2 linked regions of the Methylicorpusculum oleiharenae genome follow. The main gene of each other region encodes a partner of the protein of the gene in region 2 in a complex. Links are inferred from orthologs where the notes say so. Each region holds a gene or a part of one and is shown on either strand. Other genes may lie near its edges.

Evidence for each region.
Region 1: the proteins of groL (region 2) and metK are in contact, whole or in part, in a cryo-EM structure (PDB 8P4O), measured with the Escherichia coli proteins. The link is inferred for Methylicorpusculum oleiharenae from one-to-one orthologs.

Annotation. Positions count from the first base shown.
Region 1 is NZ_WUTY02000001.1:1,110,055-1,113,018, reverse strand. It holds metK (methionine adenosyltransferase), read right to left. Parts: upstream 2,081-2,964; coding sequence 920-2,080; downstream 1-919. Other genes in the region: rpoD (RNA polymerase sigma factor RpoD), read right to left, coding at 2,230-2,964; ahcY (adenosylhomocysteinase), read right to left, coding at 1-898. UniProt on the Escherichia coli protein: Catalyzes the formation of S-adenosylmethionine (AdoMet) from methionine and ATP.
Region 2 is NZ_WUTY02000001.1:1,346,031-1,351,761, reverse strand. The notes cover bases 2,747-5,731. They hold groL (chaperonin GroEL), read right to left. Parts: upstream 5,076-5,731; coding sequence 3,417-5,075; downstream 2,747-3,416. Other genes in these bases: GO003_RS06240 (HesA/MoeB/ThiF family protein), read left to right, coding at 5,564-5,731; groES (co-chaperone GroES), read right to left, coding at 5,132-5,419; GO003_RS06255 (methyltransferase domain-containing protein), read right to left, coding at 2,747-3,318. In the rest of the region: GO003_RS06275 (copper resistance protein NlpE), read left to right, coding at 39-575; GO003_RS06270 (nuclear transport factor 2 family protein), read left to right, coding at 735-1,214; GO003_RS06265 (FKBP-type peptidyl-prolyl cis-trans isomerase), read right to left, coding at 1,463-1,942; transcription elongation factor GreB, read left to right, coding at 2,038-2,535; more of GO003_RS06255, read right to left, coding at 2,551-2,746.

The sequences.
Region 1 (2,964 bases), 240 kb from region 2 along the record:
CGATATTACACACGATAGCCTGATCTCTCATGGCTTTCATATGATCGTGAGTAATGACGCTGGCATTACCGGTCGCAGTCACAAAAATATTGGCAATAGGAGCAGCATCTTCCATGGTTACCACGCGGAAACCTTCCATTGCAGCTTGCAGTGCGCAAATCGGATCAATTTCGGTAATCCAGACTGTCGCCCCCAATCCACGCAGGGATTGCGCGCACCCTTTACCAACATCACCATAACCGCAAACTATTGCGATCTTTCCGGCAATCATCACATCGGTGGCACGCTTAATACCATCGACCAGGGATTCCCTGCATCCGTATAAGTTATCGAATTTGGATTTGGTGACTGAATCGTTGACATTGAAAGCAGGCACCTTAAGCGTGCCGTTGGCAACCATTTCATTCAGCCTGAGCACGCCGGTAGTGGTTTCTTCCGATAAACCTTTTACATCAGCCATTAATTCAGGGAATTTCTGATGCATCATTACCGTTAAATCGCCACCGTCATCCAGAATCATATTCGGACGCCAGCCATTAGGTCCTTCAATGGTCTGAACAATACACCATTCAGCTTCTTCTTCGGTTTCGCCTTTCCAGGCGAAAACAGGAACACCGCTTGCCGCTATTGCAGCGGCCGCATGGTCTTGGGTTGAGAAAATATTACATGACGACCATCTTACATCAGCACCTAATGCTGTTAATGTCTCGATCAGAACGGCGGTCTGAATCGTCATATGCAGACATCCGGCGATACGGGCACCTTTCAGTGGTTGTTCGGCACCAAATTCCTTTCTCAAAGCCATCAGGCCCGGCATTTCGGTTTCGGCAATATTGATTTCCTTCCTGCCCCATTCCGCTAATCCGATATCGGCAACTTTATAATCATGGTTATTCATTAGCTTATCCTGTGGCTTGTATTATAATTTTGCGGCATTTTTCAATGCGTCGACTTTGTCCGTTTTTTCCCAGCTGAAGCTCTCTTCAGTTCTGCCGAAATGCCCATAAGCCGCAGTTGTCTGATAAATAGGTTTTAACAAGTCCAACGCTGCAATCAGTCCTTTTGGCCTTAAGTCAAAATTGTCTCTTACAATCTGGACAAGCCGGTCTTCACTTATTTTTCCTGTACCAAAGGTTTCAACGCTGATAGAGGTCGGTTCAGCGACACCAATTGCGTAGGACACTTGAATCTCGCAGCGCTCAGCCAAACCTGCTGCAACGATATTTTTTGCGACGTATCGTGCCATATAAGCCGCAGAACGATCGACTTTGGATGGATCTTTACCAGAAAACGCGCCTCCACCGTGTCTCGCCATGCCGCCGTAGGTATCGACGATGATTTTCCGGCCGGTTAGGCCGCAGTCGCCAACGGGGCCGCCAATCACGAAATTCCCGGTGGGATTGATAAAATATTTTGTGTCTTTGTGTAACCAATCTTTAGGCAGTACCGGCAGAATAATCTCATCCATGACGGCTTCATGAATCTGTTTTGCGCCGATTTCGGGGGAATGCTGAGTCGACAAAACCACAGCATCAATCGCCACAGGCTTATTATTCTCGTAACGGAAGGTAATTTGACTTTTCGCATCCGGTCTCAGCCAAGGCAATGTTCGATTCTTCCGAACTTCGGCCTGTCTTTTCACCAGTAAATGAGAATAGGTAATCGGAGCCGGCATTAGTACGTCAGTCTCGTTGCTGGCATAACCGAACATCAAACCCTGATCACCGGCGCCTTGTTCATGATCTTCCTTTTCATCGACACCCATCGCAATATCGGAGGACTGTTTACCTATCGCATTGAGAACCGCACAACTTTGTCCATCAAAGCCAATATCACCATGATCATAGCCAATATCACACACGACCTTTCTAACCAACGCTTCAGTATCAACCCAGGCATCAGTCGTTATCTCACCGGCAAGAATGACCATACCTGTTTTAACCAGGGTTTCACAAGCGACTCTTGATTTAGGATCTTGTTTCAGCAATGCATCCAGAATCGCATCTGAAATTTGATCTGCCACTTTATCCGGATGACCTTCCGAAACCGATTCTGATGTAAAAATGAAATTATTGCTCACGGGCCTGCCTATTATCAAATTCTTAAAAAAACAAAAGGCTGCAGATGCAGCCTTTAATTCTGGTGGGCCCTGTAGGACTTGAACCTACGACCTGCCGATTATGAGTCGGACGCTCTAACCAACTGAGCTAAGGGCCCAAATACTTTTAATTATTCGCCATCAAGAAAACATCTCAGCTGTTCAGATCTTGAGGGATGCCTCAATTTTCTTAACGCTTTTGCTTCAATCTGACGAATTCTTTCACGAGTCACGTCAAACTGTTTACCAACTTCTTCTAAAGTGTGGTCGGTATTCATGTTAATACCAAACCGCATTCTTAAGACTTTGGCTTCTCTTGCTGTCAAACCAGCCAACACATTTTGTGTAGACTCTCTAAGACCGGCAATGGTGGCCGACTCGATTGGGGACAGTACTTTAGCATCTTCTATGAAATCTCCCAAGTGCGAATCTTCATCATCACCTATCGGAGTTTCCATTGAAATCGGTTCTTTCGCTATTTTCAATACCTTACGAACTTTGTCCTCTGGCATTTCCATACGCTCAGCCAACTCTTCAGGGGTCGCCTCCCGCCCTAATTCCTGCAGAATTTGCCTTGAAATACGGTTCAATTTGTTGATCGTTTCAATCATATGAACCGGTATGCGGATTGTTCTGGCCTGATCAGCAATCGATCTGGTTATCGCCTGTCTTATCCACCAGGTTGCATAGGTCGAAAATTTATAACCCCGACGGTATTCAAATTTATCAACTGCTTTCATTAAACCAATGTTTCCTTCCTGGATGAGATCCAAAAACTGAAGACCTCTGTTGGTATATTTTTTTGCAATAGAAATGACTAACCGTAAATTGGCCTCAATCATCTCTTTTTTGGCGCGCCGCGCTTT
Region 2 (5,731 bases):
AATACAACAACCCAATTTTTATTTTCCGGAAACTCATCATGCTAGCAATAAAAAAACAATTAAAACAGAATCTGGCTTTGTTTCTATTTAGCAGTCTGCTCCCTGCTATTCCTGCATTTGCGGCGACCGACCTCGAAGCTCAAGAAAGTTTCCTCAGAATGCGAGCGAAGAGCCAACAGACTGAAGCAGGCCATGCAGGACATGAAACCCCTATTGATAAAAGCATGGACTTTCATGGCGTTTTCTACGGATTTCTTCCTTGTAAAGATTGCCCGGGAATAAAAGCGACGCTATCTTTAAAACAAAAAAACAATTATCTGCTGGTGACTCAGCCTGCAAGAGAGTCCTCAAGGGAGTTTTATGAAAAAGGGAAATACACCTGGGATGAAGAGAGTCATACCGTTGTTTTAACACCCAAAAAAGGCGGGCAAAGCACGCGGCATTATCGAATTGAAAATGAAGGCACGCTCATTCAGATTAATGAAGACGGATCAATGATATCGAATGATGATGAGGACAGCTACGTTTTGAAACGAAGTGATATGGTTAAGTCACGAGAAGTGCATTTTCACTGACAGGAACGGAAGTTACAAACTGAGGCTCATTTTTTGTCCATCCACTTTGAAGATGGACAAAAAATCAATCCGTTGCCTTGGTTATAACATTTACGCTGCTCAAGAAAACCTATAAATGTTCATATCCTTAAACTCAACAAGATTAACAGGGAGTTTTCAATGAACACGACGCTTGAATCACGACCTCCGTTTCCGCCCTTCACACGCGAAACTGCAGTTGAGAAGGTCCGCATGGCTGAAGACGGTTGGAATAATCGCACTCCTGAAAAAGTTGCTTTAGCCTATACGACCGACAGCCAATGGCGAAATCGGGCTGAATTTCCCGTGGGGCGGGAACAAATCATCGACTTCCTGAAACGCAAATGGGCCACCGAATACGAATACCGGTTAATCAAAGAACTGTGGGCTTTTGAGGGTAACCGTATCGCCGTCCGGTTTGCATACGAATGGCGCAATGAAAATAATGAATGGTTTCGGTCTTACGGCAACGAGAACTGGGAATTTGATGAATACGGCTTAATGCGTCAGCGTTATGCGAGTATCAACGACCTACCTATCAAAGAGTCGGACCGCAAATTTCATTGGCCTCAAGGCCGTCGCCCTGAGAATCATCCAGGATTGAGCGATCTTGGACTCTAAAAACCTGTTTCATACAATTTACCGTTCAACTTTTAAAAGCAGCAATTACCGGTTTGATGATAAAAAGGGTAGGTTTAAGCTTTTCGCAGCCCAACAGCAAGCGGATGATCAATCGTCGGGTTGGCTATCGCCGCCAACCGCAACTTACGTTCAGGTCTGACCGATCATTCTTATTGCTAACGTGTTTGAATGTTCATTTGGCGTTGCCGCCCTAAAATCAGCGGGTGATTTTAGGGCAATAGCGGTTATTAATGACTGCATCCGGCACCATGCACGTGGCCGTGAGCCAATTCGTCCATTGTCGCTTCTCTAATATCAGTTATTTCCACGTCGAAAAATAATTTCATACCGGCCAGTGGATGATTGCCATCGATGGTAACATCATCACCTTCGACATTAATGACCGTCACGACACCGGGTCCTGAACTGACATCGGCATGGAACTGCATCCCGACTTCTATCACATCGATTCCTTCAAACATCTGACGCGGAATCACTTGAACCATGTCTTCATCGTAATCACCGTAAGCTTCTGATGGCTCTATTTCGACATTTAACTTATCGCCAACGGCTTTACCAAGCAGGGCTTGTTCCAGTCCGGGAATGATACTGCCCTGTCCATGCAGATAAACCAGCGCATCGCTGCCAATTGAACTATCCAGCGTTTCACCGGCGTCATTGGTCAATGTGTAATGAATAGAAACAGCCATATTTTCAGCTACTTGCATGAGGGGAACCTACTGTTGATAATTTAAGAAACGGCTATGATATAAAATAAAGCTTCTGTTGTCTGAAAATATTAAAAACCGGAATATAAAATCGCATGAGCCGCTGGAAACCACCCCAAGCCAAATCATCCCCGTATATCACCCAAGCCGGTTATCAAGTGCTGGAAAATGAATTACGGGGCTTATGGGACAAACGCAAGGACGTCACCGCCGCTCTGTCCGCCGCTGCCGCAGAAGGTGACCGATCGGAAAATGCCGAATATATTTATCGCAAAAAAGAATTACGCGGTATAGACCGGCGCATTCATTACTTGCAAAAGCGTTTGCCCTCGCTTACCGTCGTCACCCAAGCCCCTTCAGATCAGGATAAGATTTTTTTCGGGGCCTGGGTGACACTGGAAAATGAATCCGGTGAGCCGGTCACTTATCGAATCGTGGGGGCGGATGAACTTAACCCTGCGAAGAACTATATCAGTCTGGATTCTCCTCTCGCCAAGGTGTTGCTGAAAAAAACCTATGACGATGAAGTGACGATTGTTATCGAACAAAAACCGGTTCGGTATACGGTGCTCGATATTGCTTATAGTCAGTAAACCGGAACTGCTTGCTTACGCTCGCTGGACAACCAGATGCACATAGCGTCCCATGTCGCGGAATGTGGGTAGCCGGCAATAACGGCTTTCCAGCTCAAACAGTTCGTCAGCGTTGCTCTGCGCCAAGGTCTCGTGATTCAGATAATCATGAAAAACGCGTAACCCGGTATGAGTGATGATCTTAAAATGATTGTTTTCAAGGAACTCTATAACAGCATGCGGGTATTGCGGGTTGGGCGGGGTCATTTTGGAGCCTTTCCCCAGATAACTGTCGTCCAATACGTTTTTCCAGCGCCAGCCGCCTTTTAAAACGTTGCCGAAAACCATGGCATTCCGATTGTAAAACAACAAGGACAGGTGCCCGCCCGGTTTCACCTGCTCAATAACTGTTTGCAAGGTCGGCATAGGATTAGCAAGCCATTCGAGAACCGCATGAAACAAGATCAAATCATACTGTGGAAGCTTTAAAGCTAGATTTTGAGCTGAATCCAGATAAAACTCGGCGGTCACCTCTTCATTGATAAAAGCTTCTCTGGCGCGTTCAAGCATTTTTTCCGACAGATCGCAAAGCGTCAGATGATGCCCTCTTTTCGCCAACCAGAGACTGATTTGGGCAAAACCACACCCAGCATCCCATACCGTCAGTGCATCAGCGGCATCGTAAAAAGGCGTCAGATCTTCTTTTAATAGTTTCAGCCGCCATTCCCCTTTCGCGGTTTGGTAAATTTTGCGGTCGAATTTATCGATGAGCTGATCGAAATTCCGATCGTTAGCTTGAGTCATCTGTCATCGCGCGTGTTAAATAAAAATTATGCTCATAAAAAAGCCCCGGCTGAATCCAGCCGGGGCTTTGGTCAAGCGTAAAGAGCTTGGGTCAGCAATTACATCATGCCGCCCATGCCACCCATTCCGCCCATACCACCCATGCCGCCCATATCAGGACCGCCATGAGCTTTGTCGTCGCTTGGAGCGTCAGCGACCATAACTTCAGTTGTGATCATTAAACCAGCAACTGATGCTGCGTTTTGCAGAGCAAAACGAGTTACTTTTGCAGGATCCAGGATACCCATTTCGATCATATCGCCATAGACGCCTGTTGCGGCATTGTAACCGAAGTTACCAGTACCTTTAGCCACTTCATTCAGGACAACTGAAGATTCGTCTCCAGCATTTTTGACGATTTGACGCAATGGCTCTTCCATAGCACGACGCAGGATGTTGATACCCACATCTTGATCGTGATTGATACCTTTCAAGCCATCCAACGCTTTTAAAGCACGAATCAGAGCTGTTCCGCCGCCTGCGACTACGCCTTCCTCAACCGCTGCACGGGTTGAGTGTAATGCGTCTTCAACGCGAGCTTTTTTCTCTTTCATTTCAACTTCAGTCGCTGCGCCAACCTTGATTACCGCAACACCGCCAGCCAGTTTAGCCAGACGCTCTTGCAGTTTTTCCTTGTCATAATCAGATGTTGCGTCTTCAGCTTGTTTGCGAATTTGCGCAACACGGCTTTTGATGCTTTCTTCAGTACCTGCGCCATCGATAATAGTGGTGTTTTCTTTGGTAACTTGTACTTTTTTCGCAGTTCCCAATAACTCCAATCCGGCTTTTTCAAGGCTCAGGCCGACTTCTTCAGAAATTACAGTACCACCGGTCAATATAGCAACATCTTCCAACATGGCTTTACGACGGTCACCGAATCCTGGCGCTTTAACCGCAGCCACTTTTACGATACCGCGCAAGTTGTTGACAACCAGCGTAGCTAAAGCTTCGCCTTCAACATCTTCAGCAACAATCAATAGTGGACGGCCTGATTTGGCAACGCCTTCCAATATCGGTAATAAATCACGGATGTTGGAGATTTTTTTGTCGTACAGCAGGATAAAGGGGCTTTCCAGCTCAGAACTCATGCTGTCTTGATTGTTGATGAAGTAAGGCGACAGATAACCACGGTCAAACTGCATACCTTCAACAACGTCCAATTGGTTTTCTAAACCTGAACCTTCTTCAACAGTGATAACGCCTTCTTTACCGACTTTTTCCATCGCTTCTGCGATGATTTGACCGACTGACTCATCAGAGTTAGCAGAGATCGTGCCTACTTGAGCAATCGCTTTGCTGTCTGTACACGGTGTTGCAGCCGCTTCGATAGACTTGACGGCTACTTCAACCGCTTTATCAATACCGCGTTTTAAATCCATAGGATTCATGCCGGCAGCAACTGCTTTCAGGCCTTCGTTTAAAATTGATTGGGCTAAAACCGTTGCAGTTGTTGTTCCATCACCAGCAACATCGGAAGTTTTAGACGCCACTTCCTTAACCATTTGGGCGCCCATGTTTTCGAATTTGTCTTTTAATTCTATTTCTTTTGCGACCGATACACCGTCTTTAGTAATCGTAGGTGCGCCGTAGCTTTTATCTAAAACCGCATTACGGCCTTTAGGACCTAAAGTTACTTTTACTGCGTTTGCAAGAATGTTAACGCCTTGCACCATTAATGTACGCGCATCACTGCCGAATTTTACGTCTTTTGCTGCCATCTTAATTCCTAATCTATTGAATGTTATATGTTTATGATAAATCCAGTGTGTTGGACTTAACCCAAAATACCCATGATGTCGTCTTCGCGCATGATGATCAGTTCTTCGCCATCAACTTTGACTTCATTACCGGAATATTTACCAAACAACACCTTATCGCCAACCTTAACTTCCAAAGCGCGAACGGTACCGTTATCCAGCGCTTTACCTTGGCCTACGGCTAACACTTCGCCTTGGCTTGGTTTTTCAGCGGCTGAACCGGGCAGAACTATGCCGCCAGCGGTTGTCGTTTCCTCTTCAACACGTTTAACAACTACTCTGTCGTGTAAAGGACGTATTTTCATCAATATCTCCTGAAAAAATTAAAACAAAGGTAAAAAAAGGATTATTAGCACTCGCTATTAATGAGTGCTAATAATAATCAGGTTTTGCAGTCTGTCAAGTTCTTTGGCATCATAACTTTTAAAATTACATCAACTAAACAACTTATGAATGACGATCAACTCCTGCGCTTCAGCAGACAAATCATGCTGCCGCAAGTCGATGTCGAGGGCCAGCAGAAACTCCTGGCCGCTCATGTTCTGATCATCGGAGCTGGCGGACTAGGCTCACCGGCATCCATGTATCTCACCGCTGCCGGAGTAGGGAAAATCACC